DNA from 4 places in the Streptomyces sp. NPDC002911 genome. Region 1 is predicted to be linked to each of the others. Evidence: riboswitches for the same ligand, from Rfam matches in the RefSeq annotation. Region 1 holds a riboswitch; each other region holds the start of a gene.
The links. A riboswitch is a leader RNA that binds a small molecule or an ion and turns the genes downstream of it on or off. The one in region 1 is predicted to bind cobalamin.

Region 1 (7,793 bases):
CCGAGGACGAAGGCGCCGGAGCAGACGCTCAGCACCCGCGCGCCGCGCTCGACTGCCCGGCGCAGGGCGTCGAGGGCCTCCTCGGGGTACTCCCGGTCGATGTAGTGGCTCCCCGCGGGTACGGCGATGAGATCGGCCTCCTCCAGGCGGTCCAGCCCGTAGGGGGTGCTGATGGTGAACCCGGCGTGTGTCCGCAGGACCGGTCCTTCCGCCGACACCACCGCGAAGTCGTGGACCGGCAGCCCGTCCTCGGATCGGTCAAGCCCGAACACCTCGCATACGACGCCGAGTTCGAAGGGATGGACTTCGTCGAGCAGCAGGGCGGCGACATTCTTCAGCATGACGTCAGTGTGGCAGCAATTCGATGGTGTGTGACAGTCCTGCCACTGCCTGAATCCGGGCGCACGGACGACAGTGGAGCCATGAACGTATTCCAGAGCTACCTATTCATAGCGGCACTTTTCGCCCTCGTCCTGCTGCCCGCGCTCGTCGGGTTGGCGCGGGAGCGCCGTATCGACCGTGCGCTGCGGGAGGCACAACGCAGCCGGGCACAGCCCCCGGAAAGGACGGACGCCGCGCAACCGGTCACGGCCACGCGGCGCCCGTACCTCCGGTCCTGGGCGAGGGTCTAGAAGTCGTCGTCGAAGCCGACGGACCCCTCCACCGCCACCTGGTACGCGGAGGGGCGGCGCTCGAAGAAGTTCGTCAGCTCCTGCACCCCCTGGAGCTCCATGAACGAGAACGGGTTCTCGGAACCGTAGAGCGCGGGGAAGCCGAGCCGGGCGAGCCGCTGGTCGGCGACGCACTCCAGGTACTGACGCATCGACTCGGTGTTCATCCCCGGCAGGCCCTCGCCGCACAGATCGCTGCCGAACCGCAGTTCCGCCTCGACGGCCTCCTTCAGCATGTCGGTGACCTGCTGTTCGAGTGCGTCGTCGAAGAGGTCGGGCTCCTCTTTGCGGACGGTGTCGACGACCTCGAAGGCGAAGTTCATGTGCATCGTCTCGTCACGGAAAACCCAGTTGGTGCCCGTGGCGAGACCGTGCAGCAGACCACGCGAGCGGAACCAGTAGACGTACGCGAACGCGCCGTAGAAGAACAGGCCTTCGATGCACGCGGCGAAGCAGATCAGGTTGAGCAGGAAGCGCCGGCGGTCGGCCTTCGTCTCCAGCCTCTCGATCTTTTCGACCGAGTCCATCCACCGGAAGCAGAACTGCGCCTTCTCACGGATCGACGGGATCTCCTCGACCGCGTCGAAGGCCGCCGCGCGGTCCTCCGGGTCCGGAAGATAGGTGTCGAGCAGCGTCAGGTAGAACTGGACGTGCACGGCCTCCTCGAACAGCTGACGTGACAGATACAGCCGCGCCTCGGGCGAGTTGATGTGCTTGTAGAGCGTCAGGACCAGGTTGTTGGAGACGATGGAGTCGCCCGTCGCGAAGAACGCGACCAGCCGGCCGATCATGTGCTGCTCACCGGGTGAGAGCTTGGCGAGGTCGGAGACATCGGAGTGGAGGTCGACCTCCTCCACCGTCCAGGTGTTCTTGATCGCGTCCCGGTAGCGTTCGTAGAAGTCCGGGTAGCGCATGGGACGCAGGGTCAGTTCGAAGCCCGGGTCGAGCAGGTTCTTGTTCTCGTCGGGACTCATTACTGGCAGGCCTCGCAGGACTCGGGGTTTTCGAGGGAGCAGGCGATCGCGTCCGCGTCGGGAGCGGAAGCCTGCTGTACGGGGATCGGGGCAGCGGTGGCGGCCGTCCCGGACGCCGCGCGGGCGATGCGGGTGGCCGGGCGCGAACGCAGGTAGTACGTCGTCTTCAGCCCTCGCTTCCAGGCGTACGCGTACATCGAGGAGAGTTTGCCGATCGTCGGCGTCTCCAGGAACAGATTCAGCGACTGGCTCTGGTCGAGGAACGGCGTACGGGCCGCCGCCATGTCGATCAGACCGCGCTGCGGGATCTCCCACGCCGTGCGGTACAGCGCCCGTACGTCCTCAGGGATCCAGGCGAAGCCCTGCACGGAGCCGCTCGCCTCGCGCAGCGCCTCCCGGGTCCGCGCGTCCCAGACGCCGAGCTTCTTCAGCTCGTCCACCAGGTAGGCGTTGACCTGGAGGAACTCCCCGCTGAGCGTCTCGCGCTTGAAGAGGTTCGAGACCTGCGGTTCGATGCATTCGTACACGCCGGCGATGGAGGCGATGGTCGCCGTCGGCGCGATGGCCAGGAGCAGGGAGTTGCGCATCCCGCTCTTCGTGATCCGGGCGCGCAGCGCGTCCCAGCGCTCAGGCCAGTTCAACGCGGTGTCGTAGTGGTCCGGGTGCAGCACGCCCCGGGCGGCGCGGGTCTCGGACCAGGCGGGCAGCGGGCCCGACCTCTCGGCGAGGTCGCAGGACGCCTCGTAGGCGGCGAGCATGATCCGCTCGGAGATCCTCGTGGACAGCGCGCGGGCCTCGGGGGAGTCGAACGGCAGGCGCAGCTGGAAGAAGACGTCCTGCAGGCCCATCGCACCCAGACCCACCGGGCGCCAGCGGGCGTTGGACCGGCCGGCCTGTTCGGTCGGGTAGAAATTGATGTCCACCACCCGGTCGAGGAAGGTCACCGCGGTACGGACGGTGGCGTCCAGCCGCTCCCAGTCGATGGTGCCGTCGGCGACGAACGCGCCGAGGTTGACCGACCCCAGGTTGCAGACGGCCGTCTCGCCGTCGTCGGTGACCTCCAGGATCTCGGTGCAGAGGTTCGAGGAGTGCACGACGCGGCCCGGCTCGGCGGTCTGGTTCGCGGTCCGGTTGGAGGCGTCCTTGAACGTCATCCAGCCCTGCCCGGTCTGCGCGAGCGTCCGCATCATCCGCCCGTACAGCTCACGGGCCGGCATGGTCCTGCGGGCCAGCCCCTTGGCCTCGGCGGCGCGATAGGCGGCGTCGAACTCCTCGCCCCACAGGTCCACCAGTTCGGGAGCGTCCGCCGGGGAGAACAGCGACCACTCGGTGTCCGCGTCGACGCGGCGCATGAACTCGTCCGGGATCCAGTGCGCCAGATTGAGGTTGTGCGTACGCCGCTGGTCCTCGCCGGTGTTGTCGCGCAGCTCCAGGAACTCCTCGATGTCCGCGTGCCAGGTCTCCAGGTAGACGGCGGCGGCGCCCTTGCGCCGGCCGCCCTGGTTGACCGCGGCGACCGAGGCGTCGAGCGTCTTGAGGAACGGCACGATGCCGTTGGAGTGCCCGTTGGTGCCCCGGATGAGTGAACCCCGGGCGCGGATGCGGGAGTACGAGAGACCGATGCCGCCCGCGTGCTTGGAGAGGCGGGCCACCTGGCGGTAGCGGTCGTAGATGGAGTCCAGCTCGTCCAGCGGCGAGTCCAGCAGGTAGCAGGACGACATCTGCGGGTGGCGCGTGCCGGAGTTGAAGAGGGTGGGGGAGGAGGGCAGGTAGTCGAGCCGGCTCATCAGGCCGTACAGCGCGGCCACTTCCTCCAAGGCGCGCTCGGAGGTGTCCTCGGCGAGGCCGGCGGCGACACGCAGCAAGAAGTGCTGCGGGGTCTCCACGACCTCACGGGTGAGCGGGTGGCGCAGCAGATAGCGGCTGTGCAGCGTCCGCAGCCCGAAGTAGCCGAAGCGGTCGTCGGCGCCGTCGGCGAGCGCATGGTCGACCAGCGCGTCGAGCGCGGCGGCGTGCAGCGTGACGAACTCGGCCGTACGGTCCGCGATCAGGCCCTCGCGATGCCCGACAGCGACCGATGCCGAGAAGGAGACAGCGCCCTGACCGGCCGCCTCGTCCGCGACGGCCCGGGTGAGGAGCCGGGCGGCGAGCCGGGAGTAGGCCGGGTCCTCGGAGATCAGGCCCGCGGCCGCCTCGGTGGCCAGCGAGCGCAGCTCGGCCTCGTCCGACCGCGCGTTGCGGCCGCGCAGCGCGGCGGCGGCCACCCGGCCTGGGTCGGTGTCGGGCAGATCGGCGGTGAGGTCGGTCAGGGTCCGCAGCAGAGCGGTCCCGGGTGCTTCGGCCGTGCGGCCTTCGGGTTCCGCGGCTGAAACCGGATCGGCGGGCGCGATGGTCACTGGGGGCTATCCCTCGCTCGGCTCAGGGCCTGCGGGGAGCGGGGCAGCCGGGCACGGCGGCGCCCGGGGGAGGGGGCGGCACGGCGCACGGCGTCCACCGGCCCTCCGCGGGGCCCGGACGTCTCGGCGTCCGGTTCGGTCGAGCCGGACGCACTGTCGACAGGTCTTCGGACTTCGGGATGCGCGAAAGCATACCGATCACACCGTTGCGGGACAGTTCCGGATTCACACCGGATTCCCCTGCGGCGACAGCGAGGTCGAGCATACATGTGGGGGCTGCCTATCGAAGCAGCCCCCACATGTTGTGTCGTGGTGGGTCAGAGCTCCAGCCGGAACGTCAGGAGCGGTAGGTCCGGCAGAGGGCACCAGTCCCGCTCCGGGGTTCGTACGAAGCCGAGGCGCCGGTATATCCGGTGGGCCCCCAGCATGGACTGCTGCGTCGACAGGACGACCCCATGGAGCCCTCCGGCAGCTCGTGCCCGGTCGATACAGGCCCGTACGAGCGCCTCGCCCGCACCACGTCCACGTGCCTCCGGCGAGACCGCCAGCATCCGGAACTCGGCCTCGTCCTCCCCGGCGATGTCCGCCCAGGGGCTGCCGGGCGCGACGTAGGTGACGCCTCCCAGCAGGCGGCCGCCCGCGTCCTCGGCGACCAGCACCTCGGCCTCGGCCGCCCGCCGCTCCACCGCGCGGAGCTGCTCCAGGTAGGGGTCCTCGGCGCCGAAGTCCAGCAGCCCGTCCCCGAGATACGCCTGCGCGGTGATCTCGCCGAGCTCCTCGAACTGAGCCGGCCGGACCGGTCCGATCGATACGTCCATGGGCGCAGTCTGCCGCAGCCGAGATGTGCGCGCCCCCGATTTCCGGCCCGCCGCCGCATGGAACGGCACCGCATGGAACGGCACCGCATGGAACGGCACCGCATGGAACGACGCCGTCCCGGCAGGGCGGACCCTGCCGGGACGGACGTCGCGCGTGAGGACTGCTGTGGGGTCAGTGACCGCCCGGGGAGCCCACCGTGGCGGGCGGGAGCTCGACCTTGACTCCGGGGTCGCCCGCGTCCGCCGTGTAGTCGGACGGCGAGGTCTCGTCCACACCGGCCGGGGCCTTCACCGCGTTGAGGACGAAGGTCAGTACGACCACGACGACGAGGTTCAGCACGAACGCGGTGAGACCGATGTAGCCGATCTCGCCGATGCCCGGAATCTCCTTCGAGGACCCGCCGAAGTGCTTCTGCGTCGGGCTGGCGACGCCGTACGCGGCCACCGTGCCGTAGATCATGCCGACCGCCCAGCCCGCGATCAGGGCCCAGCGGTGGAACCACCGGGTGAACAGGCCGCCCACGAGGGCCGGCATCGTCTGGAGGATCCAGATGCCGCCCAGCAGCTGGAAGTTGATCGCGACCGTCTTGTCCATCGTGAGGACGAAGGCGAGCGCGCCGAACTTGACCAGCAGCGAGACCAGCTTGGAGACCTTGGTCTCCTGTGCCGGGGTCGCGTCGGGCTTGATGAAGTCCTTGTAGATGTTGCGCGTGAAGAGGTTCGCCGCGGCGATCGACATGATCGCGGCCGGCACCAGGGCACCGATCCCGATCGCGGCGAAGGCCACGCCGGCGAACCAGTCGGGGAACATGTTCTCGAACAGCTGGGGGATCGCGAGCTGGCCGTTGTCCACCTTGATCCCGGCGGCGATCGCCATGAAACCGAGCAGGGCCAGCAGACCCAGCATCAGCGAATACAGCGGCAGGATCGTGGTGTTACGCCGGATCACCTCACGGCTGCGGCTGGAGAGCGTCGCCGTGATCGAGTGCGGGTACATGAAGAGGGCCAGTGCCGAGCCCAGAGCCAGCGTGGCGTAGCCCCACTGGCCGGAGACGCCGGGTGTGAGTCCGGCCACCGGTTTGCCGGCCGTCTCGTTCGCGGCGGAGAACTTCTCGCCGGCCGCGGCGAAGATGCTGTCGAACCCGCCCAGCTTTATCGGGATGTAGATGATCGCCACCACGATGACGAGGTAGATCAGTCCGTCCTTGACGAACGCGATGAGCGCCGGCGCGCGCAGCCCCGAGGAGTAGGTGTACGCGGCGAGTACGGCGAAGGCGATCAGCAGCGGCAGGTCTTTGATGAACCAGTGCGTGGTCTCGCCGCCGCCGACGCCCATGACGTCCAGCACGGCCTGGATGCCGACCAGCTGGAGCGCGATGTACGGCATCGTCGCGAGGATGCCGGTGAGGGCGACCGCCAGCGAGAGCCCCTTCGAGCCGAACCGGCCACGGACGAAGTCCGACGTGGTGACGTAGCCGTGCTTGTGCGAGACCGACCACAGGCGCGGCAGGAAGGTGAAGATCAGCGGGTAGACGAGGATCGTGTACGGGACGGCGAAGAAGCCGGCCGCCCCCGCCGCGTAGACGGCCGCGGGCACCGCGACGAAGGTGTACGCCGTGTAGAGGTCGCCGCCGAGCAGGAACCAGGTGACCCAGGTGCCGAACGACCGTCCGCCCAGCCCCCATTCGTCGAGGCTGGCCTCGTTCTCGGCCTTGCGCCAGCGCGCGGCCATGAATCCGATGACCGTGACGGCCACGAAGAAGAAGATGAATACGGCGAGTGCGACGCCGTTCACGCCGTCCTTCATGCGGAGGCACCCCCCTTGCGGGCGCGCTGGTCACGCTGCCACAGCTTGTACGCGATCATGGTGAGAGCGGTCGAGATCAGTACCCAGAGCATCTGGTACCAGTAGAAGAACGGGATGCCGATGAAGGTCGGCTCGACCTTCGCGTACGAGCTGACCCAGAGCATCGCCACGAACGGGGCGATCAGGCAGAGCGCGATGATCCCCCTGGTGGGTGTCACTGTCGGTGGTTTCGCATCGTTTTCTTTTGGCATGTGGCGACTCCGTCCCCTCGCTGATCACCTGGAGCAATGCGCAGGAAATCTAAGCGAGAGTTCCGGCCACCGTCACCCCCTGTCCGCATTGCGGTCCTGCAACGGTCCGGTGTCGCCCGAAAGGACTGATCCCCCTGCGTGGACAGGGGGATCAGAGGCACCAGGAGTCCGAACCCGTCTCAGTCGGTGGGACGCTTCAGGCGGGCCACGAACTTGTACCGGTCACCCCGGTACACCGAGCGCACCCACTCCACCGGTTCGGCGTCGCCGTCGATCGAATGCCGGGACAGCATGAGCATCGGAAGGCCCACGTCCGTGCCGAGCAGCCCCGCCTCGCGCGGGGTGGCGAGCGAGGTCTCGATGGTCTCCTCGGCCTCGGCGAGCCGGACGTCGTACACCTCGGCCAGAGCGGTGTAGAGCGAGGTGTACTTCACCAGCGAACGGCGCAGCGCCGGAAAGCGCTTGGCCGAGAGGTGGGTGGTCTCGATGGCCATCGGTTCACCGCTGGCGAGCCGCAGCCGCTCGATCCGCAGCACCCGCCCACCCGTCGTGATGTCCAGCAGCCCGGCGAGCGTGTCGTCCGCCGTGACGTAGCCGATGTCCAGCAGTTGAGAGGTGGGTTCCAGGCCTTGGGCGCGCATGTCCTCGGTGTACGAGGTGAGTTGCAGGGCCTGGGAGACCTTCGGCTTGGCGACGAAGGTGCCCTTGCCCTGGATGCGCTCCAGCCGGCCCTCGACCACCAGCTCCTGCAGGGCCTGGCGCACCGTGGTGCGCGAGGTGTCGAACTCCGCGGCCAGGGTCCGCTCGGGCGGCACCGGGGTGCCGGGCGGCATGGTGTCCGTCATGTCGAGGAGATGGCGCTTGAGCCGGTAGTAC
Region 2 (7,793 bases), on a different contig from region 1:
CCGCGATGGTGCGGGCGACCGCTTCGCCGTAGACCGCGGTACCGCCGGTGACGAGCTGTTCGGCCCGGTCCGGTGCCACCCCGCCGGAAGCGGGCCCGGCGACGGAGGCGGAGGACTCGGCGAGCAGGTCGGCGGCGCGTTGACGCCGGCCGCCGGAGAGCGCTACCGCCCTCCCCCACCCTGGTGGCCCAGCCGGCGGGCAGTTCCTCGATCACCCGGTCGAGCCCCGGAGAATGCCGAGGCCCTGGCCAGCAGCTCGTGACCGGCGTCCGGGGCTCCGATCCTGACGTTGTCCTCTGTCGTGCCCTCGAAGATAGACGTCCTGGAACACCAGGGAGACGTGAGCGGCGAGTTCCTCGGGTGCGATATCCCGTACATCGACGCCCCCGACCCGGACGGTGCCGCCGGTGGTGTCCCAGAAGCGGGCGAGCAGCCTGGCGACGGTGGTCTTGCCCGCCCCTGACGGCCCGACCAGAGCCGTCATGCTGCCTGCGGGCAGCCGGAAGCTCACGTCGCTGAGTACGTGAGCGGGTGGCGCGCCCCTCCTGCTGGGCCTTCTCCTGCTCGGCGGAACGGAACTCGACTCCTTCGAAACGGACTTCGGCCCCTTGGGGTACCTGGGGCTCGGCGGGCTGCGGGAATGACTGCTCGTCGAGAACCGCGGCGAGTCGCTCCAGGCTGTCACGGGCGATACGCCCCTGCGCCGACGTCGGCCGCCCCCGAAAGGCTGTCGCCCAGACGGGCCGTCAGGACCAGGAGCGCTAGCAGGGTGGGGACCGTCAGCGAGCCGTCCAGTTGCCAGGACACGCGCGCTGCCAGCAACAGGGCGAAAACCAGCCGGGCGGCGAAGGCGAAGGAGACCAGGCCGGGCAGGCCCCGGACGATGAGACGGCGGTCCGCACGCGCTTCCGCGACCAGGGCGTCGTCAAGCGCTCCGTAGCCTTCGGCGGTCCGGCCTAAGGCCGCGAGCTGATGAAGGTCCGCAGCAGGTGGGCGGTGGCCGGGCGTGAACTCGCCGAGGCGGAAGGGCCCACAGCTGGGCATCCCCTCGGCGAAGCGCCGCGTCCCGTCCTTGACGATCAGGAAGTTCCCCTGACACAGGATCATGCGGCCGTCCCTTACGGGCCGGAGTGTGGGCAGGACGACCTTGAGGTCACCGTCCGCCCTTGCGGCCGAAAGGTCGAAGTTCACGGCGGCCAGCTTGTACACGGGCAGCATGTTCCTGCCCGCGAGGGCGGACAGCGAATGCAGGATGTCCGCGGAGGTCAGCGTCGATCCGTCGGTGAAGCGGACGCCAGGCCGGACGTGCAGGGTGTACGTGGACAGGTCCTCGGATATGTCGATCCCCCTGAGCACGCCGTAGCGCACGCCGTCCGGGGCGGAGGGATCGAGGTTTCCGAGGGTGCCGTGCCAGGCGCGGGCGCGGACCAGATCCAACGCCGAGGGGCCGTTGAAGAAGTCGAGCGTCTCGGAGGCGCCGCCCCCGACGAAGGCCGCACGGAGCGTGCCACCCGTGCGCGGTGAGGAGCCGGCGCGCCCCTTCCCGGAGGTGGAGGGGTCATCGGTCGAGCACGCCGCCAGCAAGCCGGGCCCCACGGCCAGGGCCACGGCTCCCGTGGCGCTGCGGCGCAGGAAAGCACGGCGGTCGAACTGTCTGGAGGTGCTTCTCCTTGACGAGGTACTGATCAGAGATGAGAGGGACGGGGAACGGGCGGTGGCCGCCCGCAGGCCGGTGCGGGGCACCGGCACCCGGATCTTCGCGGAGGCGCTTCGAGCCGGAGACCGTGCGGATCAGTGCACCGCGTCCCGGCGCAGGGCGACGGCACCCGACGGACACGCCCACACGGCATCGCGTACGGCGGGCAGTTCGGCAGCTGGCGGCGTGCCGTCCAGTACGCGAGGCCCAGACCGTCGTCGACGGCCTGGCCGAAGACAGCCGGTGCGGCGAGCACGCATTGCCCCGCCCCCACGCAGAGGTGCCGCTCTGCACTGACCCGCTCCGGTCCGGCCGGTCCGCTCGTCGCGCTCACGCGGACTCCTTCCCCTGCGTCATCGAGTGACGTCGGTGCCGTCACCACCTCCACAGCAATTGATCACGATATTCATATTCAACTTTCGGATCATCTCTTCCCGCTCATGGCGCCGGAGCCACGGCGGCCCTCGCCAGCTCGCCCGTGACGACGAACCCCAGCCGCCGGTACATCTCCACAGCGCCCGGCTCCGCGCCCAGGGTCATCGTCCGCAGCCCGCGGGCGCGGGAGTCCGCCAGCGCCGCCCGGCTCACGGCCAGTCCGTGCCCCCTGCGCCGTGCGGACGCAATGGTGGCGACGTTGTAGAGGCCGCCGACGCCTCCGTACGAGAACACCGAGGCGGCGGAGAGCACCTCGGCGCCACGCTTGACGAGGAAGTGCCGGAGAGGCGCCTCTTCGGTGAGCGGTAACGACTCCCATACGCACCGCGTGAAGTCCGCCTCGGCCTCGGACATTTCGTAGGCCGCCCGGTGCACGGAGACGAAGTCGGCCAGTTCCGACTCGCAGCGCACGCGCACGACACGGGCCCCGGAGTGCGAGCCCGCCCCCTCCGGGGCGGGAATCCTCGCGGTCAGCGGTGCTGACATGAGCTGGATCGACGGCATCGTCCGGAAGCCCGCGTGCGCCAGCGACCGGGCCAGGCCGGCCGGTGTGGCCGCGGGCCCGAGCCACCACACCGCATCGAGGCCCTTGGAGGCATGGATCCGCGCGACCTCCCTAAGTCGGCGTTCCAGGCCGTCCGGCGCGAAAGTGGCTGCGAACACGGTGTTGTAGGGGCGCGCCCGGGTCGGCGCACTCAGCAGTGCGCAGTCCGGTTCGAGGTCCAGCCGGACGAGTGGGGAGGACGCGAGGTACCTGAGGTAGGCGTACGCGTTGGATTCCGGCCCGGAACGTTCGACGGCGCCGACGGCACCGTCCACTCGATGCGTCAAGTGGTTCTCCTCATCAGGGGTAAGGCATTGCACGTGACTTTCACTCGGATCAGTGTCCTGGCGCGGGGCCGCCACGCGTCCTGACGGAGCCGGAGGTGACGGCCGGCAACATGTCCGCGAGCGGACCGCCATGGCCTGGGCACGCCTCCGGGACGGCCCCCGCTTGTCTTCGCCCCCGCCTGGCACTACTGTCGCCTCGCCTTGGTGAACGGGAAATCCGGTGCGATGCCGGTGCGGCCCTCGCCACTGTGATCGGGAAGTCCGGCTCCGGCCCCTGCGGGCAGCCACTGGGTCCTTGTGACCCGGGAAGGCGGAGTTCGGGCGGTGGTACCCGTAAGCCAGGAGACCGGCCAAGGCACTTCAACCATCCACGAGGTGCTGGAGAGGGTCTGCTGAGTCATGCACATAGCCGAGGGTTTTCTGCCTCCGGCGCACGCGATCGTCTGGGGTGTCGCGTCCGCGCCGTTCGTCGTCCACGGAGTCCGGTCCCTTACACGTGAAGTCAGGGAGAACCCTGAGAGCACGCTGCTTCTGGGGGCTTCCGGGGCCTTCACGTTCGTTCTTTCCGCTTTGAAAATTCCCTCCGTGACGGGGAGTTGTTCGCATCCCACAGGCACGGGGCTGGGGGCCATTCTGTTCCGTCCGCCGATCATGGCGGTCCTGGGCACCATCACCCTGCTGTTCCAGGCGCTGCTGCTCGCCCACGGCGGCCTGACCACGCTCGGCGCCAACGTCTTCTCGATGGCGATCGTCGGGCCCTGGGCGGGATACGCCGTCTACAAGCTGCTGCGCAGGTACGGCGTGCCGCTGATGGTTGCGGTGTTCTCCGGCGCATTCGTCGCCGACCTTTCCACCTACTGCGTCACCAGCATGCAGCTGGCGCTCGCCTTCCCTGACCCGAGCACCGGATTTCTTGGTGCGCTCACCAAGTTCGGCTCCATCTTCGCCGTCACGCAGATCCCTCTCGCGGTGAGCGAAGGACTTCTGACCGTGCTGGTGATGCGACTCCTCGTCCAGTCCAGCAAGAGGGATCTGACCCGGCTCGGCGTGTTCCTCACCGGCAGGCAGACCCGGACCGGGACAGCCGAGACCGAGGCGGTGGCGTGATGAACAGGGACACGAAGATCAACGCCCTTCTGCTGCTCGTCGTGGCCGCCCTGGCCGTTCTGCCTTTGGCTCTCGGCCTGGGTGACGGCGAGGAAGAGCCGTTCGCGGGCTCCGACGCCCAGGCCGAGACGGCGATCACCGAGATCGATCCCGACTACGAACCCTGGTTCGCCCCCTTGTACGAACCGCCGTCCGGCGAGATCGAGTCGGCACTCTTCGCCCTGCAGGCCGCACTCGGCGCGGGCGTCCTCGCCTACTACTTCGGACTGCGGCGCGGGCGCCGTCAGGGCGAGCTGGGGGCGACGGCGCAGCGGGACGGCGGTGGCGCCGCAGACAATGCCGGGGACCCCGCGACCCGGGGGAACTGAGCACACGTGCTGCCGATCGACGCGGCGGCGCACAGCAGTCGCTGGCGCCGCCGCCATCCCGCGGACAAAGCCGTGCTCGGCCTGGGGCTCACCATTCTGGCGATCTCGTTGCCGCCCTGGCCCGGCGCGGCCCTGGTCCTCGTCGCCTCCCTCGCCGTGCTGCTGGGGCCGGCGGGAGTGACCGTCCGCCATCTGTGGCGGGCGTACCGGGTGCCCCTGGGTTTCTGTGTCACCGGGGCGGCCACACTCCTCATCCAGATCGGCGGGCCGGGCGGGCCGGTCACCCTGGCCGACGAGGGGCCGGTCCGCGCCGGGGAGCTGTTGCTGCGTACCTCGGCCGCCTCGCTGGGCGTCCTGCTTTTCGCCTTCACCACCCCGATGTCCGACCTGCTGCCTCGCCTGGTCAGGGCGGGGGTGCCCGCACCGGTGGTGGACGTCGCGCTGGTGACGTACCGCATGAGCTTTCTGCTCCTCGACTCGGTGCGCCGCATCAGGGAGGCCCAGGCGGCCAGGCTCGGACATACCTCTCGGGCGGCCGCCTGGCGGTCCCTGGCAGGGCTCGGAGCCACCGCGTTCATCAGGGCCTTCGACCGCGCGGCGCGGCTCCAGGCGGGGCTGGCCGGGCGCGGCTACGACGGGACCCTGCGCGTCCTGGTGCCTGCGACCCCCGTCTCCGTCCGGTTCGTGGCCGTGAGCGTCACACTGCTCGGGGCCCTCACCGCCCTGACCTTCGCCCTGGAAAGGACCCTGTCTTGAGCGAGTCCGTACTGCTCGCCCTGCGGGGCGCGTCCTTCACCTATGAGGACGGCCCTGCCGTGCTGAGCGGCCTCGACTTCGAGGCGCACGAAGGGCGTGCGCTCGCCCTGCTCGGCCGGAACGGCAGTGGGAAGACCACGCTGATGCGGCTTCTCAGTGGCGGACTGCGTCCGCGCGACGGGCAGTTGACGGTCGAGGGCCGTCCGGTCACGTACGACCGAAGAGGGCTGACCCTGCTGCGTACCACCGTCCAACTGGTGGTGCAGGACCCCGACGACCAGCTGTTCGCCGCGTCCGTCTCCCAGGACGTGTCGTTCGGACCACTGAACCTCGGTCTGCCCGACACCGAGGTGCGGGCCCGGGTGGACGAGGCGCTCACCGCCCTCGACATCACGGCCCTGGCGGACCGGCCCACCCACCTTCTCTCCTACGGGCAGCGCAAACGGACGGCCATCGCGGGTGCGATCGCGATGAGGCCCCGTGTGCTGATCCTCGACGAGCCGACCGCCGGGCTCGATCCGGACGGTCAGGAACGGCTGCTCGCCACGCTCGGCTCCCTGCGCGACAGTGGCACCACCGTCATGATGGCCACCCATGACGTCGATCTCGCCCTGCGCTGGGCCGACGACGCCGCGCTCCTCACCCCTGCGGGTGTCCGCGCCGGATCCGCGCCCACGATGCTGGCCCGTACGGATCTCCTGCGGGATGCCGGGCTGCGGCTGCCGTGGGGCATAGCGGCCACCCGGATGCTGCGTGCGCACGGTCTGCTGGACGGCGCGACTCCCGGCCCCCGTACCCCGGAACAGCTCGCGGCGGGCTTCGCCACGCCGACCGACGACTGACTCCACTCGTGCCTGTTCGGCGTAAACGCACCGCATAGGGCCTTCGATAAACGCCGACTGCCTTTCTCGCGAGTTAACAGCCACTCACGATGCGAACGAACGTACGAATAGGACCGAAATCGCTCGACCGACATATGCATGAGCCACACAGGCACAGTTGATCTCAAATACTGAGAACCGATAGTGAGGCACATCCCAGGCCACAGGGCTCCGCCACATAATTCGGCTCGATGGGCATCTACTTTCGGACTCTTCACAAAGGGTTAACTCCATAATCCCTCCGGCCTGTTAGCGTCGCGAAGGAGGAGCGAAAGCACAGCAGGAGGTGAAGGGTGCGAGCAGCGGCGGTCCGGTGCGTGCTCGCGTTCCTGATGGGCCTCCTATTGGCCCCGTCCTCCGGCACGCCGTCAACAGATGTGCACGCGTACGCTTCGGAAATGCGGGGGGACACTCCGGCGAATGCGAGCGTGGGAGCCGCGCACGGGGGGTACGGGGAGTACGGGGCCTGTGGCACATCCGATCGCGGGGGCGAGCCGAACGGCCTTCTGCGCCATCGTGACCGGCATCGCTCCGCGACCGTTCCCGCTCCCGAACTCCCTTCGCGCTCCGCGGTGACGAGCGACGTCGGCGGCGCGCTCGCTCCGGCCGCCGTCGCGGCGATGGGCAACGCCCATCACGCCTCCAGATCCTCGACCGCGCACTCCTCCCCCGTACTTCAGGTGTTCCGCTGCTGAGCTGAGCCCAGGCGCTCGGAGACCTGCCCCTTGTCCACGGTCCTGCGGGACTCGTCGTCATGGGGTCATGCCGAGCTGCCCGCCGCGCACCCAGTTCTCGTACGCATGCCGACGCGCCGTCCTCCGGCGCGCCAGGAGGAACCGCTGCTATGCAATCTTTCGCCGACCACCCCACGGAACAGGTCCCAAGGATCAGCGACAGCGCCGTCTGGGCACCCCCGCCCGGCGACGTGCGTTCGGCCCCCTTCCGCACGGGATGAGGACCGCCATGGACCGTGTCAGCAAATTCCCCCACCTGCGGCAGGATTTCGCCGCGTCACTCGTTGTCTTCCTGGTCGCCCTGCCGCTGTGCGTGGGCGTCGCCGTCGCGTCCGGGGTCCCGGCCGAACTGGGCCTGATCACCGGCATCGTGGGCGGTCTCGTCACCGGCTTCATGCGGGGCAGCAGCCTCCAGGTGTCAGGGCCTGCCGCCGGTCTCACCGTGCTCGTCTTCGAGGCCGTCCAGACCTTCGGACTCCCCGTGCTCGGGGTGATCGTGCTCATCTCCGGGCTGCTGCAGCTCGCCATGGGCGCGTTGCGGCTCGGCCGCTGGTTCCGGGCCATCTCGGTCTCGGTCGTCGAGGGCATGCTCGCAGGCATCGGCCTGGTCCTCATCGCGGGTCAGCTCTACGCGGCCGCAGGCGTCGAGGCACCGCTCTCCGGTACCGGCAAGATGGCCGGCATCCCGGGGCTGCTGGCCGACGTCATGTCCAGTCCCGCGGCTCTCGCTTCACTCGCGGTCGGCGCCGCGACCATCGCCCTGATGGTGGGGTGGAACAAGATGCCGAAGCGGGTCCGGGCCGTGCCGGGCGCACTCGCCGCGGTCGTACTGGCCACACTCGTCACGCTGGCGTTCGGCCTGCCGGTCGAGACGGTCCAGGTCCAGGGGCTGCTCGACGCCGTCCAGATCCCCGCCCTGTCCGAGTTCGGCGGGCTCGCGAGCCCGAGCCTGCTCGGAACAATCGCGGCCTTCACCCTGATCGCC
Region 3 (7,793 bases), on a different contig from region 1:
CCCGCCCACGCGGCCAGGGCCGTCGCGGTGCGGGCCATGACGATGTCGGCACGCATGCCGTCGACCTCGAACGCCGCACACGTCGCCGCGATCTGCCGCAACACGCCGTCGCCGAGCACCACCTGGGGAAGCAGGGCGCGCGCGGCGACGATCCGCGCACGCAACGCGGCCTCCTCGTCGGCCCACCGTGCGGCGAAGGCGGCCGGATCGTCGTCGTAGGCGAGCCTCCGCCGTACGACCTCGACGCGCAGGTCCGTCTCACGCGAGGCGGCCACCTCGACGGTCAGCCCGAAGCGGTCCAGCAACTGCGGCCGGAGCTCGCCCTCTTCCGGGTTCATGGTCCCGACCAGCAGGAAACGTGCCGCGTGACGGACGGAGACGCCTTCGCGCTCGACGTACGAGGCGCCCATGGCCGCCGCGTCGAGCAGCAGGTCCACCAGGTGGTCGTGGAGGAGATTGACCTCGTCGACGTACAGAATCCCGCGATGGGCGTCGGCGAGGAGCCCCGGCTCGAAGGCCTTCACCCCCTCCGAGAGGGCCCGTTCGATGTCGAGCGCGCCGACCAGCCGGTCCTCCGACGCGCCGACCGGAAGCTCCACGGTCCGCGCCGGACGAGACACGCCCGTTCCCGTCTCATGGGGGCCGTCGGGACACGCCGGATCGGGCGCGCCCGGATCGCACGAGAAGCGGCAGCCCGCCACGACCGCGACCTCGGGCATGAGCGCGGCGAGCGCCCGCACGGCGGTGGATTTGGCGGTGCCCTTCTCACCCCGGACCAGGACCCCGCCGACGGCGGGACTGACCGCGTTGAGCAGGAGGCCGAGCCGCAGATCGTCCTGCCCGACGATGGCGGTGAAGGGATAGGGCGTATTCACTGAGCCTCCTCTGTAGCGACCACACCTGCATGGCCGGGTGCGCCCGGCATTCCTGGAGCGGGATCCGGTACGGGCACCGGCGGCGCACCCGGGGCGATGAACGGCAACCCCTCCGGCGCGCCGGTCTCGATCAGCCGCCACAAGGCGTCCGTATCGGCGTGTTCCTCGATCAGGTCCCCCAGCCGGTCCAGTTGTTCCTCCCGTAGCGCCCCGAAGCTCATGTCCGGCGCAGGAACGAACCGCCGTCCCGCGGCCCGCGCGACCTCGCCGAGGAACGCCCGCCGGAACGCGTCGCTCTCCAGCGACCCGTGCCAGTGCGTCCCCCAGACCGAGCCCACCCGGCACCCGTCCAGGAACGGTTCGCCGCCAGTCACCTCGGCGACCCCGTGATGGATCTCGTACCCCTCCACCGGCTCCCCGAGCGCTGACCCGACGGGCCGCCCCAGGACCTTCTCCAGGCCGAAGCGGATTCGCACGGGCAGCAGTCCGAGCCCTTCGACCAGACCGGCCCGCGACTCGACGTCGTCCTCGATGCGCTCGCCCAGCACCTGGAACCCGCCGCAGATCCCCAGCACCGGCCGCCCCTCGGCGGCCCGCCGCCGCAGCGCGTCGGCCAGCCCCCGTTCGCGCAGCCACGCCAGCGCCTTCACGGTGCCCCGCGTCCCGGGCACGATCACGAGGTCCGCGTCGGCGATCTCCTCCGCCCGGTCCGTGAACCGGACCACCACCCCCGGCTCGGCCGCCAGAGCGTCCACATCGGTGAAGTTCGACATCAGCGGTACGGCGCACACCGCGACCCGCAGCACGTCCTCGCCGTGCGGCGGCGCCACGACCGACTCCCGTACGGTGCCGCGCATCGATACCCGCAGCCCGTCCTCCTCGTCGATACCCAGCCCATGGGCGTACGGCAGCACCCCGTACGTCCGCCGGCCCGTGAGCCCGAGGAGCATGTCGAGACCGGGCTCCAGCAGCGACACGTCACCGCGGAACTTGTTGACGAGGTACCCGGCGATCAGCGACTGGTCCTCAGGGCTCAGCAGCGCCGTCGTACCGAAGAACGAGGCGAACACACCGCCCCGGTCGATGTCGCCGACCACCAGCACGGGAAAGCGCGCGGCCCGGGCGATGCCCATGTTCACGATGTCCGTACGCCGCAGATTGATCTCGGCCGGACTGCCCGCCCCCTCGCAGATCACGGCGTCATACGTGCCCCGCAACTGCTCCAGACAGTCCACGACCGTCCCCAGCAGCGCCTCCTGGCGCCCCCCGTGGTAGCCGCGCGCACTCATCTCGCCGACCGGCTTCCCCATCAGGACGACCTGGCTCGACCGGTCGCCGCCGGGTTTGAGCAGCACCGGGTTCATCAGAGCCGACGGCTCCACCCGGGCGGCCTGCGCCTGCATCGCCTGGGCCCGGCCGATCTCCGCGTTCTCCCGGGTGACGAACGAGTTCAGCGACATGTTCTGCGCCTTGAACGGTGCGACCTTGACTCCCTGACGCACCAGCCACCGGCAGATCCCGGCCGTGACGACGCTCTTGCCCGCGTCCGAAGTGGTACCCGCGACCAGCAGCCCGCCGCTCATGTGACTCTCCGTCCCATGGCCAGCCGCCCCGCCGCACACACGGCGAGGGCCAGCACACTCACCCGGCGCGACAGCCGCACCGCGCATTCGATGTCCGTGACCCGCACGTCCCGCCCGGCCTCGCCGTTGAGCACCGGCCGGTGCTCGACCCGCCCGCCGTAAGCGAGGGTGCCGCCCAGCCGTACGCCGAGCGCACCCGCGAACGCGGCCTCCACCGGGCCCGCGTTGGGACTGGGATGCCGGCCCGCGTCGGCCCGCCAGGCCCGGACCGCCTCGCGCGGGCGGCCCCCGGCGGCCACGGCGAGCACGGCGGTCAGCCGGGCCCCGGGCCAGCCGGCGACGTCGTCGAGCCGGGCCGACGCCCAGCCGTAGCGCCGGTAGCGGGGCGATGTGTGGCCGACCATGGCGTCGAGCGTGTTGACGGCCCGGAAGGCCACCAGCCCGGGCACCCCGCCGAGCGCGCCCCACACCAGGGCTCCCACGACGGCGTCCGAGGTGTTCTCGGCGACGGACTCCACCACCGCGCGGGCGATCTGCTGTTCGTCCAGCGACTGCGGATCACGGCCGCACAGATGCGGCAGCCGCTCCCGGGCCGGCTCGATGTCCCCCACGGCCAGCGCCCCGCCGATGGCGCGCGCCTCGCGGCCCAGCGAAGTGCCCCCGACGACGGCCCAGGTGGCGGCGGCGGTCAGCGCCACGGCGGCGGCGGGACGGTTCCGCACGGCACGGGCGGCCAGCGCGGCCGCTCCCGTGGCGCCCCCGGCACAGACGAGCGTGTGCAGGGCGCCCCAGCCGCGGTGATCGCGCCACAGCCGGCTCTCGGCACCCGCCGCTGCACGCCCGAAGGCGGCGACGGGGTGGCCCCGCCGGGGATCACCGAGCAGCAGGTCACCGATCAGACCGGCGGCGGCGCCGTACGCGAAGATGCGGTCGGCTCGCACCGCTCAGCCGGCCGTCGCGCCTCGAAGGGCCTTCACAGCGGGTGGTGCGGCGACCGACGCAGGGCAGCCAGACATGGCGTATGTCCTCACTCAGGGTCCGCGCCCTGGTTCGACGTGACCGGCGACGAGAGTCTCCTGGCTCCCGGATCCGCAGTTCCTCCGGCCTTCCAGCCCGCGGTGGCGGACCGTGACTTCCGTGTGGAGGCTGCTCCCCGGTGACAGTGGCGGGACCGCGCCGGATTCGCACCGGCTTCCTCTCCTGTCGCCGTAAACGGCTCCGGCAGTCCACCATGCGCCGCGAACGCCCGTCAACCTGCCGCTGACCTGCGAGGCTTCAATGTGCTCAGACGCACACCGGCCGGACACACACGTGGTGTGTCCGGCCGGTGCGCGCCCGCGCGGAGGTCAGGCGACGATCAGATAGATCCCGTACGCGACCGCCGCCAGGCACAGCCCGAAGCAGGCGTACGCGCCGGTGCGTGTCAGGACGCCGGCCCCGCCGCCGCCCTGAGCCGTCGGAGTCTGCTTGGCGAGGCCGATGATGCCGAGAGTGAAGAGGCCGACCAGTGCGACGGTGACCACGAGGCTGACGCCGAAGACGGAGGCGAGAGCTGCCCAGTCGATGTTCATGCGGATCTGTCCTTACACCGTGGCCGGCCGGGCCGGATCGGCCGGGGTCTCGGCCGTGGGGGCCGGAGCGTGGATGGTGGTCTTGAGCTCGGTGGAGGCCCCACCGACGGGCGGCGGGCTGACGGCCGCGATGGCGTCCGTGACGACGCCCGCGGGCTCGTCCTCGGTCGCGTTGACGTTGGTGTGGTCGACCGGCTTGCGGCGCGACAGCAGCCAGATGGCGGCGGAGCCCGCGACGAGGATCACTGCGACCACCGCGACGCCCCAGGGGCCCTGCTTGGTCAGGAACTCGGAGCCCGCACCGATCAGACCGGCGGCCGGCAGGGTCAGGCCCCACGCGACGAACATCCGGGTGGCGGTGGACCAGCGGACCGTGCCGCCCTTGCGTCCGAGGCCGGCGCCCATGACGGCGCCGGAGCAGGACTGCGTGGTGGAGAGCGAGAAGCCGAGGTGCGAGGAGGCCAGGATGACCGTGGCCGCGCTCGTCTGGGCCGCGAAGCCCTGCGGCGGACGCAGGTCCGTGAGGCCGCTGCCCATGGTGCGGATGATGCGCCAGCCACCGAGGTAGGTGCCCAGCGCGATGGCGATACCCGCGGAGGCGATGACCCAGACCGGCGGGTTGGAGCCGGGGGAGAGGACGCCGCCGGTGACCAGGGCCAGGGTGATGATGCCCATGGTCTTCTGCGCGTCGTTGGTGCCGTGGGCGAGCGAGACGAGACCGGCCGAGGCGATCTGACCGGCGCGGTACCCCTTGGCGGTCGACTTCAGCTGGGCCGGGTCCGTGATCTTCCGGTTCAGGCGGTACGTCAGCTTCGTGGCCAGCAGTGCGGCGAGACCGGCGACGACAGGCGCGGCGATCGCGGGCAGCAGGACCTTCGTGACGACGGTGCCGCCGTTGATCGAGGACCAGCCGGCCGACATCACCGCGGCGCCGATGAGGCCGCCGAAGAGTGCGTGGGAGGAACTTGAGGGCAGGCCGACCAGCCAGGTCAGCAGATTCCACAGGATGGCGCCGACGAGCGCCGCGAAGATGACCTCGGTTCTGAGGCCGTTCTCATTGATGATCCCGCCGGAGATCGTCTTGGCGACCTCCACCGACAGGAAGGCGCCGACGAGGTTGAGAACGGCGGACATGGCCACCGCTGTCTTGGGCTTGAGCGCGCCGGTCGAGATGGTGGTGGCCATCGCGTTGGCGGTGTCGTGGAAACCGTTCGTGAAATCGAACACGAGAGCTGTCACGATCACGATCGCGAGCAGCAGCGTGATGTGTTCCATTTACCCAGGCAATCGTTCGACGTCATTGGCACGTGGAACGTAGTCAACCAGGGTGAACGGAAGGTGAACTGGGCAGGGCGGCATGGTGACCCCAAGCGCGTACGTCGATTCCGCTTGTGTGCGACCGGGCGGCCGTACGCCCCGCGCCGGTGCGGGAACCGGTCCCGCCCCTGGCCGCCGCCCTCCTCATGCCCGATATCTCCCCTTGAGGAGACATCGATCACGTGACCCTAGAATCCCCCGCATGAGTGACGTGCGCACGGACGCGATCGAGCGGACATGGGGCGGGGTCGTCGAGACGGCCCGGCGGACGGCGGCGGACGGCCTGGTCGTCGGCACCTCGGGCAACGTGTCGGCCCGGGTCGGCGGCACCGTGCTGGTCACCCCCAGCGGGGTGCCCTACGACCGGCTCGGCCCCGGTGACGCGGTCGGCGTCGATCTCGAAGGGCGTCAGGTCCTGGGTGACCTGGTGCCGACCAGTGAGCTCCCGCTCCACCTGGCCGTCTACCGCGACACCGACGCCGCAGCCGTCGTCCACACCCACGCCGTGCACGCCACGGCTGTCTCCACCCTCGTGGCCGAGGTGCCGCTCGTGCACTACGCCGCCGCCATGCTCGGCGGCCCCGTCCGCACCGCCGCCTACGCGCGCTACGGGACGCGGGAGCTCGCCGACAACATGCTGGCAGCCCTGCGCGACCGCACGGCCTGCCTGCTGCGGAACCACGGCACCGTCACCTACGGGGCCACCCTCGACGAGGCCTACGACCGCACCGCCCAGCTCGAATGGATGTGCAGGCTCTGGCTCACCGCGAGCTCCGTGCCGGGCCACCGGCCGAGCCTCCTCACCCCGGCCCAGCTGCGCGACGTGCAGGACGCCCTGGAGGGGTACGGCCAGCCCGGCTGAGCCCGGCGCCCGGCACCGTACGGCCGATGCCCACTGGCAGCCCGCGCCGCAGCCCGGGACACTGGAGCCGTGCGCCCGGCAACAGCGGCGGCAGTGGCCGCAACCTCGATCCTCGGCATCGGCGCGGCAGCGGTCGCCGTCGGCCGCTACGCCGGCGACGTCGCCCTCGGGGCGCCCTCGCCACGCCCCTTCCCGGCCGACCGCCGGCTCACCGTGCACGCCACCGCGGCCGGGCAGATCACCCTGACCCGCTCCTTCACCGCGCTGCGCCCCGGTACGTACGGACTGACCGGCCGCGGCGTCCACGCGGTGGTCGGCCCGGTGGTCGAACAGCCGCCCGGCAGTACCGCGGCCTCCGCGGACACCGTCGTACGCCGGCTGGAACGCGTGACCCTCGGCAGCCTGAAGCCCGGCGCCAGGGTCCGCCTCACCCCGGAGCTCCACCGCGGCGACCCGCTCACCGCCCTCGGCCTCGCCTACAAGGAGGTCGAGGTCCCCGGCGAACTCGGCGCCCTGCCCGCCTGGTTCGTGCCCGGAGTCCGCGACACCTGGGTGATCACGGCGCACGGACTCGGCGCCACCAGGGACCACCCCATGAATGTGATGGGGTTCCTCCACGCCCAGCAGCTTCCCGTGCTCGACCTGGCCTACCGCGGTGACGAGGGCGCCCCGCGCTCCCCGGACGGCCTCGCCCACCTCGGTGAGTCCGAATGGCGCGACCTCGACGCGGCCATCCGCTACGCCGTGCGCTACGGCGCCGAGAACGTCATCCTCCACGGCTGGTCCTCGGGCGCCTCGATGGCCCTGCACGCGGCCGTCGACTCCGCCCTCCGCGATCGCATCAGCGGCCTCGTCCTGGACTCCCCGGTCCTGGACTGGAAGACCACCCTGCGCGCTCTCGCCTCGGCCCGGGGCGTGCCCTCCGCGCTGCTGCCGCTGGCCGTGCGGGCGGCCCAGGGCCAGACCGGGCTGCACGGCGCCCCGCTCCTGGACACCTCGGTGCCGACGGCCCTGCACGTGCCCACGCTCATCGTCCACGGCCCGGGGGACACCCTGGCCCCGTGGCAGGAGTCCCGGGAACTCGCCGCACGCCGCCCCGACCTGGTGACCCTGCACTCCGTGCCGCATGCTCCGCATGCCGCGATGTGGAATGCCGACCCGGCCGGCTACGAAGAGGCGCTCCGGCGCTTCCTCACGCCCCTGATGTGAGCTGATGAGGCGGAACCGCCCGGTTGGTGCCCCGGTCCCGGTGCCTCCCGTATCCGGGTGACACGGCTTCCGTTTGGGCTTTCGGCCCGTCAGAGGCAAGACTGCTCCTCGTGACGTCCCGTACCCCGCGCGACTCCAGGCTGCGACTTGTCCGCCCACGACCCCAGGCGACCGCCCGTAAGGCCGTGACGACCCGGCGCACCAGGCCGGCCCCCCGACCACCCGAGGGCACGCCGCCACCGGCGGAACTGGCACGGCAGGCCAGGGCCGTACTGGCCGACGCCGTGCGCATCGCCCACTGGGCGGCGGACGGCACGAGCCCGGGCTCCGTCCCGCTCGCCGCCCAGGCCCTGGAACGGGCAGCCGCCGCACTGGG
Region 4 (7,793 bases), on a different contig from region 1:
GTGTCCAGCGGGCCGCCCTTCATCGCGTCCAGGAAGAGCTGCGGATCGAGCCCTAGCCCGTCGGCGAGATTGAGGCATTCCGCCACACTGTTGACCATGTTGATCACCCAGGTGTTGGCGACGAGCTTGAGCCGGGTGGCGTCTCCTGGTGCCTCCCCGACCCATACGGTGCGCTGCCCGATCGCGTCCAGGACCGGCAGTGCCGTCGGGCGGGCGCCGGACGGGCCGGAGACGAACACGGTGAGGGTGCCCTGCTCGGCGGGCTGCTTCGTGCCGGAGACCGGGGCGTCGAGGTAGACCAGTCCCAGTCCGGCGGCCCGGTGTACGAGGTCGGTCGTGGCGTCGAGACCGACGGTGGAGCTCTGCAGCCAGACTTGCCCCGGGCGCAGACCGGGCGTCGCGGCGGTGAGGGTTTCCGCCACGGACCGGCCGTCGTTCAGAGCGGTCAGGACGACGTCGGCTCCGCGTACCGCTTCCTCGGCCGTGTCCGTCACTGTTGCGCCGTGGGCGGCCAGCGGCTCTGCCCTGGACCGCGTACGGTTCCAGACCCGGACGGGGAGCCGCTTCCTGAGCAGGCTGCGGGCCATCCCGGATCCCATGATGCCGGTGCCGAGGACCGCGACGGCCGGTGCATCGGGGGCGGCGTCGGCGGGGGATGCGGTGGTCATGGGGGTCCCTTCGTCGGTGCGGGAGGGTCTCGGGACCGCCGCTGCGGAGTGGTCCCGGGACCGGTGGGGCTCAAGACTGCCGCAGCGCGCTCTCCAGAGCGGCGCGGTGCACGGCTCTGGCGAGTCGCGCGCCCCAGAGCGAACGCGGTCCCGCGAACGGTTCGCCGGGCTGCTCTGCCGGGTCGGGCGCGGCGACGCACACCGCGTCCGTCGGCGTCCCTGAGCAGTCGAGTCCTGCGTCCACGAGCGCCTGGACCTTCGCCTCGGTGGCGGTGGCCACCGCGTTGACCAGGGCGGCGTCGGAAAGCGCCACGGGGAGGGTGACGACGATGTTGACAGTGCCCGGTGGCAACGGACCGTCGGTCCCTTCGGCCGGGGCGGCGGCCCATCCCCGTACGCCGAGGCCGCTGGTGACGGTCGCGGTCACGCCTCCGTCGTCGGCGACGGCGTACGCGGTGACGTCGGCGGCCGTCATCAGTCCGGCGCCCGGGCCGTCCAGCGCCTCGGCCACCGCGATCTCCGCCAGGTGCCGGCCGGGGTCGAGCCGCGGGTAGCCGCCGGGCACCTGGGCGTTCAGGATCCAGGCACGGGCGCCGATCCCGCCGCCGAGCACGGCGCTGCTGCACACCCGCCAGCCGGGCCCCAGCCGCCAGACCAGATGGTGGAGTCCCAGACCGTCCTCCTGCCGGGCCAGCAGTTTCCCGCGCTGCCGGGGCAGGCTGATGCCCGCAGATCCGATAACGCACCTCCCGCGACAGGCCGGACCGACGGTCGGCGACAGCGCGTCGATCATACGGGCGGGCGGGACCGCACCTCCGGCGCGCCCAGAAGAATCCTCACTCGAATGGCGTAACGCGTGTGGTGGGCAGATATCCGCGTGCAACGGGGCCACCGCCCCTTCCCGGTGTTCTGGGCCGCTCAGCGCCGTGGCCGGGAAGTTGCACCGTCCAACTGGGTGAGGCGCGATGGAATCCGGACGCGCCTCCCCTGCTGGACCCACCCACAGGACGCGCCCGGGCGAGGAGGAATCGGCCATGGGAGCCGCTGACGGTTTCACGGATTCCGGAGAACTCGACGGTCTGACCGTCTACGACAGCGACGGAGAAAAGGTCGGCACAGTGGGGCGGGTGTACGTCGACGACGACACCGGCAAGCCCGACTGGATCACCGTCAAGACCGGCATGTTCGGCATGAAGGAGAGCTTCGTCCCTCTGTCGGGAGCCCGCCGCGTGGGCTCCGACCTGCACGTCTCGCATCCGAAGGACCGCGTCAAAGAAGCCCCCCGGGTGGACGCCGACGCGCACCTCTCCGTATCGGAGGAGGAGGAGCTGTACCGGCACTACGGGATGACCAGGAAGGCCACCGGTACCGCCGGGGCGCGCGGCGACGCGCGCACGACGTCCGGGACCGGAACGGGAGCCATGGGAGCCGCCGGTGCTGCCGGTGCTGCCGGAACCGCTCGTACCACTTCGGCCGGCCAGACGAAGGCCACCGGCACCACAGCCGGCGCGGGGAGGCACCGCGACATGGACACCTCTTCCACGTCGCGCCCGCTCGCGGGAGCCGGAGCCGAGCGGTCCGCCGCGGGCGCCGGAGGCCGGGAGGACATGATCCGGTCCGAGGAGCATCTCCAGGTCGGCACGGAGGAGTACGAGAGCGGAAGGGCCCGGCTGCACAAGTACGTCGTGACCGAGAACGTCACCCGGACGGTGCCCGTGTCCCACGAGGAGGTACGCGTGGTGCGCGAGCCTATGCAGCCCGGCGAGGAGGGAACAGGCATGAAGGGGCGCGAACTCGGCGAGCAGGACGTCGAAGTCACCCTGCACGCCGAACGAGCCACCGTCCGCAAGGAGGCGGTCCCTGTGGAGCGGGTCCACCTCGAAACCAGCAAGGTCACCGAGCAGAAGGAAGTCTCCGCCGAACTCCGCAAGGAGAAGATCGACTACGCGGACGGCAAGGACACGGGCAGCGGCAAGGACATGGGCGGCGAGTTCGGCCAGGGACGTCGTCGCTGACCCCTCACACAGACGGCGGCGAAAGGCCGCACGACAGTATCGAGGGGCGGACCCGGGCGGTTCACGGGCCCGCCCTCTCGTCGCACTTCTGCCGACCGTGGACGGCTTCTCCCGGCAGGAACCGCACCGACGGGCGCCCGTCGGGCCCTTCCGGCGTCACCACCGCGCGTACGCGGTAGACATCGGCGATGAGTTCCTCGGTGATCACCTCCGAGGGCGTTCCGCCTGCCACCACTCGGCCTTCCCGCATGACCGTGACCCGGTCACAGAACATCGCGGCCAGATTGAGGTCGTGCAGCGCGACCACGGCCGTGACGGGCAGCGCGGCGACCAGCGACAGGAGTTCCAGCTGGTGCTGGATGTCCAGGTGGTTCGTGGGCTCGTCCAGCAGGAGTTCGCGCGGCTGCTGGGCCAGGGCGCGGGCGATCTGGACGCGCTGGCGCTCGCCCCCGGACAGGGTGTGCCAAAACTGTCCGGCGCGGTCGGCGAGTCCGGTGCGCGCAAGAGCCTCTCGTACAGCGCCCTCGTCCTCGGGGCGGGGCGCGGACCAGGCGCGCCGGTGCGGGATGCGGCCGAGGCGTACGACGTCCAGCACACTCAGGTCGACCTGGGTCACCGCGTGCTGGTCGACGACGGCCACGCGGCGGGCCACACCTCGTCGGCCGGTCTCGGCGAGGGTACGGCCATCGAGGGTGACGACGCCCGCGCCGGGAGTGAGGACACCCGCCATCACCCGCAGCAGCGTGGTCTTGCCGGAGCCGTTCGGCCCCAGGAGTCCGACCGTGGTGCCGGGCGGCGGCGCGATGCTCACGTCGTCGAGGACGATCCGCCCGCCGGCCTCCCTGCTGACCCGTGCGGCCCGCAGGCCGTCACCGGGAGTGCCCGCCCGGGTCATGCGTTTCTCCTCGTGCGGTAGAGGACCAGGACGAAGGCGGGCACCCCGATGAGGGAGGTGACGACTCCGACCGGGACCTCCTGCGGGTCGAGGACGGTCCTGGCCAGGGTGTCGACCCAGACGAGGAACACGGCTCCGGTGAGCGCGGTGACCGGCAGCAGCCTCCGGTGCCCGGACCCGGTCAGTGCCCGGGCGGCGTGCGGCAGGACGAGACCGACAAACCCGATGGCGCCCGCCGAGCTGACGAGGGCCGCGGTCAGCAGCGCGGTGGTGCAGAGCAGCACGATCCGGGTGCGGGCCACGTGCACCCCGAGGGCGGCCGCGGCGTCCTGCCCGAAGGCGAAGGCGTCGAGGGTACGGGCATGGCCGAGGCAGATCAGCAGGGTGACGGCCAGCACGGCGGAGCACATCCACACGTCGCCCCAGCCGACCCCGCTCAGCGAGCCGAGCAGCCAGAACAGCACGCCCCGGGTCTGTTCGGCGTCGGCCGCGGTCATCACGACGAACGAGGTGAGCGCGGAGAAGAGCTGCATGACCGCGACCCCGGAGAGGACAACCCGGTCGGTGGAGCCGCCGAGGAGGTGACTGAGCATCAGGACGAGGACGAACGAGCACAGGGCCCCGACGAAGGCGCCGCCCGAGATCGACACCGCTCCCCCGCCGACGCCCAGGACGACGACCACGACCGCCCCGGTGGACGCGCCGGAGGAGACACCGAGGACGAAGGGGTCGGCGAGCGGGTTGCGCAGCAGCGACTGCATCACGGTGCCGCACACCGCCAGCCCGGCCCCGCACACCGCGGCGAGCAGGGTACGGGGCATGCGCAGATTCCAGATGATGCCGTCGCGTATGGGGGTCAGTCGCCCATCGGTGAGGCCGAGGTGGGAGGCTACCGCGAACCAGACGTCGGGGACGGAGATGCGGGCGGGTCCGATCGTCACGGCCACCGCGACCGACAGGAACAGCAGGGCGGCCCCGGCGCTCCAAAGGACACCGCCGCGTAGGAACCGGGTTCCTGCGGCCGGAAGGACTGCGGGTGGCTGCACGTTCACGACCGGAGCGCGTTCGGTCTTCGTCACCCCGCGAGTCCGAACGAACGGAGCCCCGCGGCGACGCGCTCCACGCCCTCCACGGTCCGGATGGTCGGGTTCATGGCCTGGCCGCTGAGCAGGACGTAGCGCTTGTGCCGGACGGCGTCCAGATTCTTCGTGGCGGGGTTGGACTCCAGGAACTCGATCTTCTTCTCGGCGCTTTCGGCCGTCTGCGACTTACGGGTCAGGTCGCCGATGACCAGCACGTCGGGATTCCGGTCGGCGACCGTCTCCCAGTTGATCTGGGGCCATTCCTCGTGCGTGTCGTCGAAGACGTTCTCCGCGCCGAGCTTCTCGGTGATGATGCCGGGCGCACCGCAGCAGCCCGCGAGGTAGGGGGCTTCGGCGTTGGCGAACCAGTAGAGCAGGGTGGCATCGGAAGCGTCGATGTCCGCAGTCGCCTTGTCGATGCGGCCCTGGAGGCCGGTGATGAGCTTCGCGCCCCGCTCCGGAACGCCGAACACCGCGGCCAGGTCGCGGACCTCGTCGTAGACCGGGTCCATGGTCAGAGGCTCGGCTCGGGAGCCGTCGCTGCTGCCCGCGTGGTCCTTGCCCATGCAGTCGGAGGGTGCGAGGTACGTCGGTACGCCCAGTTCCTCGAACTGGTCGCGGGTTGCCACACCGCCCTTGCCTAGGGTGGATTCGAACGAGGCGCTGACGAAGTCGGGTTCCTCGGCGAGGACCTTCTCGGAGGAGGGCTGGCTCTCGGCGATCCGGGGCACGGTGGCTTCGTCCTTCTCCAGCCCCTTCATCACCGGGTCCGTCCAGGTCGCGGTGCCGGCGAGCCGGTCCGCGAGGCCCAGGGAGAGCAGGATCTCCGTCGATCCCTGGTTGAGGGAGACGGCGTGACGCGGTGCCGCGTCGACGGTCACCGTACGACCGCAGTTCTTCAGCGCCACGGGGAAGCCGGGGGCGGGGCCTTCCTGTGCCTCACCGTCGGACGCACTCCCGCCTCCGCCACAGGCGGCGAGGAGGACGAGTCCCGCGATGAGGAGGGCGGTTCGGCGTATGGTGCTGGCGATGGGCGACACGGAGTCCTCGGCGTCTCTGGGCTCATGCGCGGAGCCCGCTACGGTGTTCCGCTCCCGGTACGGAAGCGGGTACCAGCAGGTCTTCGGACTCGGGTTCGTCCGGACGGGGCGCCTTCCCGGTGCACCCGAGGGTGTCCCAGTGGCACTTGCCCCGCCCGTCCCCCTCACCGCTGCGCGTCAGCTCCGGATTCGCACCGGATTCCCTGACTCCACGTGGAGTGTGACTGGCGTCTGCAAGTTATCACGCGGCGCGTCGACGGCCTCGGGAGCCGTCGGCCGGTACGGGTCGGGCTCCGCCTCGTACCGGCCGTCGGGCGGTTCAGCGCTTGGGGTGAACCGATTCGCCGCCTTGCGTCTGCGGCTTCCCGCGCCGGCGGGCGAGCACCGACACCGTGCCCCAGTAGGCCAGCAGAACGACGCGCAGGCCGATGATCTCCAAGCGCTCCCCGAGGCGGCCGGACACGGTACGCCCCTTGGCCACGGAGCTCATCGGGCGTCCGCCCTGGTGGTGTTCCAGGGGCCGTGGGGATCGTCGTACGCGTTCGCGTACCCCGGTCCGGCGATCGGCCAGTCGGCGAGCAGTTCCTCGGGCAGGGCGAAGGATTCAGCCAGTTGCGGGGCGTGCGCGGCGACGGCCGCGATCAGCTGTTCGGCGGTCTCGGCCAGGGCCTCGACCTGATCACCGCTCAGGAACCCGGCGGCCAGCAGATCGCCGCTGTTGCGGGCCACCCATTCGACGGCGAACAGCCGCTCCAGCTCTCCCAGCCGGTCCCTGGCGGCGCCCTCGGGCAACGCCGCGCGGGCCTCGGCGTAGGCCGCGGCGGCCTCCCGGCACGCGTAGGCCTCGACCCCGCGCAGGGCGGGGCCCGAGGCGGCGTTCCACCGCTCGAGGAGGTCGGAGTCGGGCGCCCGCTGCGCGCGGGCCCGCGCCCGGGCGAACCAGATGTCCTGGACCGCGGCGAGGAGCCGGCCCAGGAAACGTGGGTCGTCCAGGTCACCGCGGTGCGGGGCTCGGCCCGGGGCGTCGTCCTGGTGGGGCTCGGCGGCGAAGAGCATCTCGGCCGCCGCCTTGGCATACAGGGCGATGTTGTCGCCCTCCGCGGTAATGGCTCCCTCCACTCCCGTGACGAGCTCGGTCATGCCGTTGTTCTCCAGCAGGGCCTGCGCGCCGCAGCGTTCACGGCTCTCGACGATGACGTCACGGGCCCGCCAGGTGATCCATGCCTTGGCTACATCGACGAGTCTGCCCGTGTCCGTCCGGACGTCCTCGTCCGTACAGGCCTCCCAGCGCTCCTGTGCCCTGCGGTAGAGCAGGCTCATGGCGAAGACCGTGGCCATGGCCGAGGCGAGCGGTCCGTGGTGGGACCGATGGGCGTTGACGGGCACCGGCGGCTTACCGCGGGTCCCGGAGATCAGCCGGTGGCCGCCGTAGCGCACGGCGACCGCCAGGGTCGCGCGAGCCGAGCCCGCCGCGCAGGCGCTCATGGAGATCCGGCCGGGGGTCACCCGCCCGATCGAGGTCAGGAAGCGCCGCCGCCTGTCACCCGGTCCCGTGCTGAACTTTCCTGGGGAGTCGCTCTCTTCGCCGGATCCCAGCAGTGCGTCCCGCGCAACGAACAGCCGGTCGAACGAGGTCAGGCAGTGGTCCACCGGGCTGCCCATCCGGGCCGGAAGCCGCCGCACCCGGACGCCCGGCAGCGCCTGTTCGTCGTCGGTGAGCGGCACCAGGAAGAGGCGCACCCCGTGGTCCGAGCCGTCGGCGACCAGGCGTGCGGCCACCAGTCCGGACTTGGCTCCGCCCGCCGGGCTGGTGTTGGGCATGAACTTCTGCGCGCCCGCGTTCGGGGTGTGCAGGACGAATCCGTCCCTCTCCCGGTCGTACGTCGCAGTGGTCTCCATGGCCGCCGCGTTGTTGCCGTGTGCCACCTCGGTGCAGAGGAAAGTGCCGATGCGCCGCATCGTCAGATAGTCCGACAGGTCACGGCGACCGGAGCATTCGTGATCGAGGAGACTGCCGAGGAAGAGGTTGTAGTGGATGCCCGCCACGGTGGTCAGCGCTGGGTCCACCGGGCCCAGCCACGCGTGCAGGGCGG

Region 2: another riboswitch for cobalamin. It lies ahead of ACWD04_RS21460 (energy-coupling factor ABC transporter permease); the one in region 1 lies ahead of ACWD04_RS01315 (ribonucleoside-diphosphate reductase subunit alpha).
Region 3: another riboswitch for cobalamin. It lies ahead of ACWD04_RS29130 (cobalamin biosynthesis protein); the one in region 1 lies ahead of ACWD04_RS01315 (ribonucleoside-diphosphate reductase subunit alpha).
Region 4: another riboswitch for cobalamin. It lies ahead of ACWD04_RS06425 (ABC transporter substrate-binding protein); the one in region 1 lies ahead of ACWD04_RS01315 (ribonucleoside-diphosphate reductase subunit alpha).

Annotation. Positions count from the first base shown of each region.
Region 1 covers NZ_JBSFUO010000001.1:295,364-303,156, reverse strand. Annotated here, with positions in the region: gene ACWD04_RS01330 (helix-turn-helix domain-containing protein) at 1-341, opposite strand, end outside; gene ACWD04_RS01325 (hypothetical protein) at 423-632, shown strand; gene ACWD04_RS01320 (ribonucleotide-diphosphate reductase subunit beta) at 629-1,645, opposite strand; gene ACWD04_RS01315 (ribonucleoside-diphosphate reductase subunit alpha) at 1,645-4,041, opposite strand; cobalamin riboswitch at 4,183-4,306, opposite strand; gene ACWD04_RS01310 (GNAT family N-acetyltransferase) at 4,359-4,859, opposite strand; gene mctP (monocarboxylate uptake permease MctP) at 5,032-6,666, opposite strand; gene ACWD04_RS01300 (DUF3311 domain-containing protein) at 6,663-6,917, opposite strand; gene ACWD04_RS01295 (GntR family transcriptional regulator) at 7,097-7,793, opposite strand, start outside.
Region 2 covers NZ_JBSFUO010000013.1:173,180-180,972, forward strand. Annotated here, with positions in the region: partial or broken gene ACWD04_RS21450 (salicylate synthase) at 1-1,659, opposite strand, end outside; gene ACWD04_RS21455 (GNAT family N-acetyltransferase) at 2,135-2,962, opposite strand; cobalamin riboswitch at 3,148-3,331, shown strand; gene ACWD04_RS21460 (energy-coupling factor ABC transporter permease) at 3,362-4,069, shown strand; gene ACWD04_RS21465 (energy-coupling factor ABC transporter substrate-binding protein) at 4,069-4,437, shown strand; gene cbiQ (cobalt ECF transporter T component CbiQ) at 4,444-5,193, shown strand; gene ACWD04_RS21475 (energy-coupling factor ABC transporter ATP-binding protein) at 5,190-6,035, shown strand; gene ACWD04_RS21480 (SulP family inorganic anion transporter) at 7,038-7,793, shown strand, end outside.
Region 3 covers NZ_JBSFUO010000031.1:10,183-17,975, forward strand. Annotated here, with positions in the region: gene ACWD04_RS29120 (putative cobaltochelatase) at 1-875, opposite strand, end outside; gene ACWD04_RS29125 (cobyric acid synthase) at 872-2,458, opposite strand; gene ACWD04_RS29130 (cobalamin biosynthesis protein) at 2,455-3,399, opposite strand; cobalamin riboswitch at 3,528-3,656, opposite strand; gene ACWD04_RS29135 (hypothetical protein) at 3,805-4,029, opposite strand; gene ACWD04_RS29140 (anion permease) at 4,042-5,304, opposite strand; gene ACWD04_RS29145 (class II aldolase/adducin family protein) at 5,549-6,208, shown strand; gene ACWD04_RS29150 (alpha/beta hydrolase) at 6,278-7,417, shown strand; gene ACWD04_RS29155 (hypothetical protein) at 7,603-7,793, shown strand, end outside.
Region 4 covers NZ_JBSFUO010000003.1:248,273-256,065, forward strand. Annotated here, with positions in the region: gene ACWD04_RS06400 (NAD(P)-dependent oxidoreductase) at 1-668, opposite strand, end outside; gene ACWD04_RS06405 (adenosylcobinamide amidohydrolase) at 739-1,461, opposite strand; gene ACWD04_RS06410 (PRC and DUF2382 domain-containing protein) at 1,703-2,683, shown strand; gene ACWD04_RS06415 (ABC transporter ATP-binding protein) at 2,745-3,578, opposite strand; gene ACWD04_RS06420 (FecCD family ABC transporter permease) at 3,575-4,624, opposite strand; gene ACWD04_RS06425 (ABC transporter substrate-binding protein) at 4,654-5,700, opposite strand; cobalamin riboswitch at 5,758-5,944, opposite strand; gene ACWD04_RS06430 (hypothetical protein) at 6,020-6,190, opposite strand; gene ACWD04_RS06435 (acyl-CoA dehydrogenase family protein) at 6,187-7,793, opposite strand, start outside.